DNA from 4 places in the Janthinobacterium sp. FW305-128 genome. Region 3 is predicted to be linked to each of the others. Evidence: predicted binding sites of a transcription regulator. Region 3 holds the regulator's gene; each other region holds the start of a gene.
What was found. The regulator LexA, encoded in region 3, represses DNA repair genes until DNA is damaged. The targets are predictions, from matches to a motif close to ACTGTATNNNNATACAGT.
Positions count from the first base shown of each region.

Region 1 (2,168 bases), on a different contig from region 3:
TGTCGTAATCCTTGCCGCCACGCATTTCGCGCACCCGGTTCATCACGCGCTGGGCACGCTCCGGAAAGTGCGCTTCCAGCCATTGCTGGAACAAGGGGCTCACTTCCCACGGCAGGCGCAGCACCACGTAATGGGCGTGGATGGCGCCCGCGTCGCGCACGGCTTCGAGCAGCTGCTCGATTTCCGGCTCCGTCACGAAAGGGATGATGGGCGCGATGCTCACACCCACGGGAATACCCGCCTCCGTCAGGGTGCGGATGGTGCGCAGGCGCCGCGCCGGGGCGGCCGCGCGCGGCTCCAGGGTGCGCGCGATGGCCGGGTCCAGCGTCGTGACAGTGACGGCCACGGCGGCCAGGCGCCTGGCCGCCATGGGCGCCAGGATGTCGATATCGCGCTCGATCAGCGATGACTTCGTGATCAGCGCCACGGGGTGGTCGCATTCGTGCAGCACTTCCAGCACGCGCCGCGTCAGCTGGCGTTCGCGTTCGCACGGCTGATACGCATCGGTATTGACGCCCAGGGCGATCGGTTCGGGCACATACGACGGCTTGGCCAGTTCGCGCCGCAACAATTCGGGGGCGTTCACCTTGGCGTAGATGCGGCTTTCGAAATCCAGGCCCGGCGACAGGCCCAGATAGCTGTGCGTGGGGCGGGCAAAGCAATAAATACAGCCATGTTCACACCCCCGGTACGGGTTCAGCGACACGTTGAAGGGCAAATCGGGCGAAGCGTTGCGCGTGAGAATGGTGCGCGCCTGTTCGTCGCTGACCTGCGTCTTCCATCCCGGCGCCGCCTCTTCCCCAGCCGCCTCGTCCAGGCCGCCCACGCTCCAGCCGTCATCGAAACCGGCGCGCGCATGCGTCTCGTGGCGCCCCTGCAGGTTCGAGATGGCCCCGCGCCCCTTTTGCGCTTTCAGCGATTGCGGCGGCAACATGGCTTGCCCGGCGAAGCTGTCATCGTGCTCTGGAATGATTGCTTTCATGAACGGCCCCATCAACTGTATATACGTACAGTATACTATGCCGCTGTGCGGCCAAGATCAAGGGCTACCGTGCTGTCGTTTCAAGCTTTTTCGCCATGCGGCATGACATAACTCAACTGCTGCGCGACAAACCCGTCAAATGCCGTGATCAAGGGAACGAAGCGGGAAGCGTCCTGCTCCAACTGCATCAGGGCATAACACGTCGCTTCCAGCGTCGATAACTGGTCTGGCGCATGCGCCTTGCGGATCAGATAATGGGAAGTGGGTGTATCGCGCAGCGGCAGGCGCGGCAACTGTTGCAACAGGGGATTCAGATACAGCATCTTGCGGCTCTTGCGCCAGGTGGCGTCCAGCACCACCAGCCGCAATTGGCTCGAAAATCGGGCCGGATCGAGCAAGATGGACGGGTCGAGCGCTGGCGGCGGCGCGATGCCCAGCGAACGGTCGCCTGGCGTATCCGGGTACAGCAGCACATTGTGCTTGCCGGCCAGCAGTTCGGCGAGCGCGTCCGGGGCAAACTGTTCGCCCGTCAGCAGGCGGCTGTTGGGCAGGCTCAGATGCAGCAAGCGGGCGCTGCCCTTGGCGTTGTGGACTTCCAGCGGATGCTGGAGGATCAGCACGTCCACGGCGTGGGCGACGGGGGCAGTCCAGCGGCAAATGCAGCTGGACGCAGCGCGCAGGCAGACCGGGCAGCGTGCGCGTTTGGCGGGTTCAGCCTGGAAGGAGGATGCGGCGCCAGGGCTGGCGATCGCGCTGGAAATAGAGCTGGAGGTACGGCGGGTGGTCATGGCGGAGCGCGTTCGCGGGATTCTTCAAGCCGCGATTGTAGCGCCCGTGCCATGCCAAGGGAAAGCTGCGCTTAAAACACCTGCGCTTAAAACTCTTCCCAGTCGTCGGCACCGGATGCCACCGTCGTCTTCGGCGCGCGTGCGCGCACAGCGTCCGCTGGCGCCGCCTTGCCCGGCGCAGGCGCGGCCACGGCGGGTGCCGGCGTCCGCGGCGTGGCGTGCCGCATGGCAGGCCGCACCGCAGCTTTGATGGGCGCCGACGCCGTCACGGACGGGCCAGCACTGGCCGAAACATAGCGCTGTGTGGCATCGAGCTTGAACACGCCCACCACATCGGCCAGCTTGGCTGCCTGTTCCTGCATGGATTCGGCCGCCGCCGCCGCTTCTTCCACGAGGGC
Region 1 is NZ_JACYMK010000006.1:111,885-114,052, reverse strand. It holds gene IGS60_RS14165 (PA0069 family radical SAM protein) at 1-934, opposite strand, end outside; gene IGS60_RS14160 (tRNA-uridine aminocarboxypropyltransferase) at 1,063-1,770, opposite strand; gene IGS60_RS14155 (methyl-accepting chemotaxis protein) at 1,857-2,168, opposite strand, start outside.
Region 1: the regulator LexA is predicted to act here: its motif matches at 997-1,014, upstream of IGS60_RS14165 (PA0069 family radical SAM protein).

Region 2 (2,168 bases), on a different contig from region 3:
TTGAGCGCCGTGGCCCAGGCCGCAACTTTCAGCGACAGGGCCAGCGCGGTCCAGGCGATATCCATGCGGGCGCGGTGGCGTTAGGGTTTCTTGAAGCCGTACTTGGCCAGGATGGCTTGCGCCGGCGCCGTTTGCAGGTAGCTGACGAAGCGCTTCGCTTCGGCGGCATTGCCGCTGCCCTTGATGGTGGCGATCGGGTACAGCACGGGCGCGTCGAGCGGCACGTCCAGCACCACGTTCACCTTGTCTTTCATGATGGCCGCGTCGGTGGCGTAGACAAAGCCCGCATCGACTTCGCCGCGCGCCACATAGTCGAGCGACTGGCGCACGTTTTGCGTGCCGATGGCTTTCGGCTGCACGGCTTCCCACAGCTTCGCCTTCTTCAGCGCGCCTTCCGAATAGCGGCCGACGGGCACGCTGGCCGGGTTGGCGATGGCCACGCGGGTCACGCCCTTGTGCGTCAGGTCGGCCAAAGCTTTGATGCCCAGCTTGCTATCGTGCGGCACGATCAGCACCAGGCTGTTGCCGACGAAGTCCATGCGGTCGACCGGCAATACCAGGCCCTGCTTTTGCGCCGCATCCATGGTTTCCTGGTCGGCAGAGGCAAACACGTCGACGGGCGCGCCCTTGACGATCTGCTGCAGCAGCACGCCCGAGGCGGCAAAGTTCAGGGACACCTTGCTGCCCGGATACTGCGCCTCGTAGCTTTGCGCCGCATCCTTGAACGCGTTCGTCAGGCTGGCCGCGGCCGACACGACCACTTCGCCGGCAAGGGCGGAGGTAGCGGCAGTGGCGAGCAGGGTGACGCCAAGCAGGCGGGCGAGGGAGGTGAGGCGCAAGGTGAGGCACATGAGCGTATCCTGAATGAGAAAAGAACCAGGTCCGTAATATACACCGATATATAGCGTTCTGCCATTGCACAGATCAAGCCGGTACCAGGCCGATTCCCTGATATACTGTATATAAACACAGTATATCGAGGTGCACCATGGAATTGACGGACAAGCTGGAAATCCTGGCCGACGCGGCCAAGTACGATGCGTCCTGCGCCAGCAGCGGTGCGCCGAAGCGCGATTCCATCGGCAAGGACGGCTTTGGCGCCGCCTCGGGCATGGGCATTTGCCACAGCTACACGCCGGACGGGCGCTGCGTCTCGCTGCTGAAGGTACTGCTGACCAATTACTGCCTGTACGATTGCCAGTACTGCGTCAACCGCCGTACCTCGAACGTGCCGCGCGCGCGCTTCACGGTGGCCGAAGTGGTGAAATTGACCAGCGACTTTTACCTGCGCAACTACATCGACGGCCTGTTCCTCAGTTCCGGCATCATCCAGTCGGCCGACTACACGATGGAGCAACTGGTGCAGGTGGCGCGCGAGTTGCGCGAGGTGCACCAGTTCCGCGGCTACATCCACCTGAAAACCATCCCCGACGCCGATCCGGCCCTGGTCGCGCAGGCGGGCCGCTATGCCGACCGGCTCAGCGTCAACATCGAATTGCCGACCCAGGACAGCGTGCAGAAGCTGGCGCCGGAAAAGAGCGTGCACACGATCAAGCTGGCCATGGGCGCCATCCGCCGCAAGCTCGATGAAAAGGCCGAAGAACCGCGCTCGCCGCGCTTCGCGCCGGCCGGGCAAAGCACGCAGATGATCGTCGGCGCCGACGCCAGCGACGACCAGCAGATCCTCGCCACGGCCGAGACCCTGTACGGCAGCTATAAACTCAAGCGCGTGTACTACTCGGCCTTCAGCCCCATCCCCGACAGCCCGAAAAGCGTGCCGCTGGCGCCGCCGCCGATGCTGCGCGAACACCGGCTGTACCAGGCCGATTTCTTGCTGCGCAGCTATGGTTTCCAGGCCAGCGAACTGCTGCCCGCCAGCGGCGGCAACCTGGCGCTCGACATCGATCCGAAACTGGCGTGGGCGCTGGCGCACCGCGAACATTTTCCGCTGGACTTGAACCGCGCGGCGCAGCACATGATCGCGCGCGTGCCCGGCATCGGCCTGCGTAACGCGCAGCGCATCGTCGACCTGCGCCGTTTGCGGCAAGTGCGCTATGCCGACCTGTCGCGCCTGCGCTGCAGCATGAAAAAGATTGCCCCCTTCATCATCACGGCCGACTACTTTCCCGCACGCGACACCACCGCCTCCGAACACTTGCGCCGCGCCA
Region 2 is NZ_JACYMK010000004.1:363,278-365,445, reverse strand. It holds gene modB (molybdate ABC transporter permease subunit) at 1-65, opposite strand, end outside; gene modA (molybdate ABC transporter substrate-binding protein) at 81-851, opposite strand; gene IGS60_RS11540 (putative DNA modification/repair radical SAM protein) at 989-2,168, shown strand, end outside.
Region 2: the regulator LexA is predicted to act here: its motif matches at 956-973, upstream of IGS60_RS11540 (putative DNA modification/repair radical SAM protein).

Region 3 (2,168 bases):
CGGACACGGGCGTGTTCGACTGGACGCAGTATCCGAATATTTTCGAGAACTACAAGAAGGCGGCGCCCGCGCAGTGGGGCATCGCGCAAATCCGCGCCAAGGCCTTGCGCGACTTCGGCGCGTCCCTGGGGCCGGAAGCGGCGCACCATATCGCCGTCGGCGCGGAAACCATGGCCTTGCGCATGGACCGCACCTGCTCGAACGCCCTGGCGCTGGCCACCATGCTGGCCGCCGATCCGAGAGTGGCGGCCGTGCACTACCCGGGCTTGCCGTCGCACCCGCAGCACGCCTTGGCGAGCGACCTGTTCCGCAGCTATGGTTCGCTGTTCAGCTTTGAATTGAAGGATGGCATCGATTGCTTCGATTTCCTCAATCGTTTGAATCTGGCTATTCCCGCGAGCAACCTGGGCGACACGCGCACCCTCGTCATTCCCGTCGCCCACACGATCTTCTATGAGATGGGCGCCGAGCGCCGCGCCAGCATGGGCATCGCCGAATCGCTGATCCGCGTCTCCGTCGGTATCGAGGATGAGGTGGATCTGCTTGAGGATTTCCGCCAAGCACTCGATGTATAAGTCGTCGGACAAATGAAAAGGGCCGCAACAGTCATGCTGTTGCGGCCCTTTGTTCGTGCAGTCGTTTAATGCCAGTTGCGCATCAGTCCCACAGCCAGGCCTTCCAGGGCGAATTCATCTTTCGGCAGCAGTTCGATGACGGAAACTTAGGTGTCAGAACTTAGGTGTCAGGCATGAGAAGGGGCCGCAACTAAAAACTGGGGTCAAACCCGGCGGGTCTGACCCCGGCAGGCAACTTAATGCCAGCTGCGCATGAGTCCGACGGCCAGGCCTTCCAGGGCAAATTCATCTTCCGGCGACACGGTGATGACCTTGAAGTCGGGGTTTTCCGGCAGCAGTTCGATGACGGAACCCGTCTTCTTGTAGCGCTTGACCGTGACTTCGTCGCCGATGCGGGCCACGACGATCTGGCCATTCTTGGCGCTGTCGACCTTTTTGACGGCCAGTAAATCGCCATCCATGATGCCGGCGTCGCGCATGGACCAGCCGCGCACCTTCAGCAGGAAGTCGGGCTTGGCCGAAAACAGGGCGGGGTCCACGTTGTAGCTCGCTTCCAGGTTTTCCTGGGCAAGGATGGGCGAACCGGCGGCCACCCTGCCGATCAGGGGCAGCGACATCAGCAGCGCCGCCGGCACTTTCGATGGCGGCGCTTCAGCTGCCGCGCCGATCAGGCGGATGCCGCGCGAGGTGCCGGGCGAAATCTCGATCGCGCCCTTGCGGGCCAGGGCCTGCAAATGCTCCTCGGCCGCATTGGCCGATTTGAAACCCAGTTCATTGGCAATTTCGGCACGGGTGGGAGGAAAGCCCGTGTTTTCAATCGCGTCCTTGATCAGGTTCAGGATTTGTTCTTGTCGTGCTGTCAGCTTGATCATGAGCGGTGGGTGCATACTAAAATGCTGTCTATATGAACAGTCTGTATTTTTGTACAGTATCGCCCACTATGCAAGGGGATTTCCGTGTTTTCGGCGAATTTCGCAAGAAATACTTGTTCCCGGTCGAAAAGCACGGTGGTCCGCGGGCTTTTCGGGCACTGGCGCAAGCAATGATTGAAACGTTTGCAAAAGGCGGTTATAATCTTCGGCTGACCTTCCCACACCCGTCTTGACGCCGGGGTGGGCGATTATCAATCCGACCTGAAGGAGTTTGCATGCGTCATTATGAAATAGTCTTTATCGTCCATCCGGACCAAAGCGAGCAAGTGCCCGCGATGATCGAACGCTACAAAGCCAGCGTAACCACCCGCGGCGGTTCGGTTCACCGCGTGGAAGATTGGGGCCGCCGTCAAATGGCTTACTCGATCCAAAAGCTGCCTAAAGCACACTACATCTGCCTGAACATCGAATGCGACAACGAGACCCTGGTCGAGTTGGAAACAGCATTCAAATTCAATGATGCCGTGTTGCGTCACCTGACCGTTAAAATGAAGAAAGCTGAAACAGCTCCTTCGCCGATGATGAAATCGGTACAACGCGAAGACGCGGCCAAAAGCCACCGCACCGAAGCACCAGCAGCCGCTCCAGCCGCAGCAGCAGCTTAATTCTTGACCAGGATCGTGCGCTGAACCAGCTACAAGTCACCGCCATCATTGCCGAG
Region 3 is NZ_JACYMK010000008.1:258,049-260,216, forward strand. It holds gene IGS60_RS18245 (cystathionine gamma-synthase family protein) at 1-575, shown strand, start outside; gene lexA (transcriptional repressor LexA) at 812-1,447, opposite strand; gene rpsF (30S ribosomal protein S6) at 1,723-2,112, shown strand; gene priB (primosomal replication protein N) at 2,133-2,168, shown strand, end outside.

Region 4 (2,168 bases), on a different contig from region 3:
GCAAGCCATGCGTAGGTCGGATTAGGCCCCTTGGGCCGTAATCCGACAACATTGTTGACGTCTGATCCGACAACATTGTTGATGTCTGTGGTGCTGTCGGATTACGCGCGGCTTTGCCGCGCTAATCCGACCTACTCTGCCTTGGTTTCCGCAGCCTTGGCAGCCTTGTCGGCGGCCTTATCCGCTTTTTCCGGCTTTTCAGCGGCCAGCGGCGGCAGTTCGCGCACGCCCAGCGAAGCGCGGACCTTGTTTTCGATTTCGCGGGCCAGCGCCGGACGCTCTTGCAGGAAGGCACGGGCGTTGTCCTTGCCCTGGCCGATGCGTTCGCCGTTGTAGCTGTACCACGAACCGGATTTTTCCACGATCTTGGCATCCGAGCCCAGGTCCAGGATTTCGCCTTCGCGCGAGGTGCCGGCGCCGTACAAGATGTCGAAGTGCGCTTCCTTGAACGGCGGCGCGATCTTGTTCTTGACGACCTTGACCTTGGTTTCGTTGCCGATCACTTCATCGCCGGACTTGATCGAGCCGGTGCGGCGGATGTCCAGGCGCACGGAGGCGTAGAATTTCAGCGCATTGCCGCCCGTGGTCGTTTCCGGGCTACCGAACATCACGCCGATCTTCATGCGGATCTGGTTGATGAAGATGACCAGGGTATTCGTGCGGTTGATGGAACCGGTCAGCTTGCGCAGCGCTTGCGACATCAGGCGCGCCTGCAAACCTGGCAGGGAATCGCCCATGTCGCCTTCGATCTCGGCGCGTGGCGTCAGTGCGGCCACGGAGTCGATGACGACGAGGTCGACGCTGCCCGAACGCACGAGGGCGTCGCAGATTTCCAGTGCCTGCTCGCCCGTGTCCGGTTGCGAGATCAGCAATTCATGCAGGTTCACGCCCAGCTTTTGCGCGTAACCGACGTCGAGCGCGTGCTCGGCATCGATAAAGGCGCAAGTGCCGCCCAGTTTTTGCATTTCGGCGATGGTTTGCAGGGTCAGCGTGGTTTTACCCGACGATTCCGGACCGTAGATTTCCACCACGCGGCCGCGCGGCAAGCCGCCCACGCCCAGCGCGATATCGAGGCCGAGCGAACCGGTCGACACGACTTGCACTTCTTCGATCGGTGCGCTGGCATCCATGCGCATGACCGAACCTTTGCCAAACTGCTTCTCGATCTGCGCCAGTGCGGCGGCGAGCGCCTTGGCTTTTTCCGATGCGGGTACTACAGCTTTTTTATCGTCCATATGTTCTTTCAGCCGTTCTACAGTTGCGGATTCACGTGACGCATCTACGTGAACCGTGCAGCCTGCGATAGCGCCAGTGGGTTAAATTCTTTACACAGACAGTACTGTATAAAAAAACAGTGATCAATGCAAGCGGAACGTGGATTTGTTTTGAAACAGATCAATACAAGCCTGGTTTTTCACAAAAACTCGCCACCTTGCGGGAAATGAAACACAATACAAGCTTCTATGCCGCAAGCCGAGGAAGTCTCACCATGCGTATTTTACTTGCCGAAGATGACAGCGTCCTGGCCGATGGCCTGACCCGTTCGCTGCGCCAGTCGGGCTATGCCATCGACTGCGTCAAAAATGGGCAGGAAGCCGATACGGCCCTGTCCACCCAGGAATTCGACTTGCTGATACTCGACCTGGGCCTGCCGAAGATGTCCGGCCTGGAAGTGCTGCGCCGCCTGCGCGCGCGCGCCTCGCTGCTGCCCGTGCTGATCCTGACGGCCGCCGATTCCATCGAACAACGCGTGAATGGCCTCGACCTCGGTGCCGATGATTATATGGCCAAGCCGTTCGCCCTGTCGGAACTGGAGGCAAGAGTGCGCGCCCTGACGCGCCGCGGCGCCGGCGGCGGCGCCACCATCATCAAGCATGGTCCCCTCAGCTACGACCAGGTGGGGCGCAGCGCCTACATCAACGACCAGATGCTCGACCTGTCCGCGCGCGAACTGGGCTTGCTGGAAATCCTGCTGGGCCGCACCGGCCGCCTCGTCTCGAAAGAGCAGCTGGTCGACCACCTGTGCGAATGGGGCGAGGAAGTGTCGAACAACGCCATCGAAGTGTATGTGCACCGCCTGCGCAAGAAGATCGAGGTGGGCGGCGTGCGCATCGCCACCGTGCGCGGCCTCGGCTATTGCCTGGAAAAATACTCGGAAGCGGCGCGCC
Region 4 is NZ_JACYMK010000001.1:211,514-213,681, reverse strand. It holds gene recA (recombinase RecA) at 132-1,235, opposite strand; gene IGS60_RS00965 (response regulator transcription factor) at 1,490-2,168, shown strand, end outside.
Region 4: the regulator LexA is predicted to act here: its motif matches at 1,339-1,356, upstream of recA (recombinase RecA).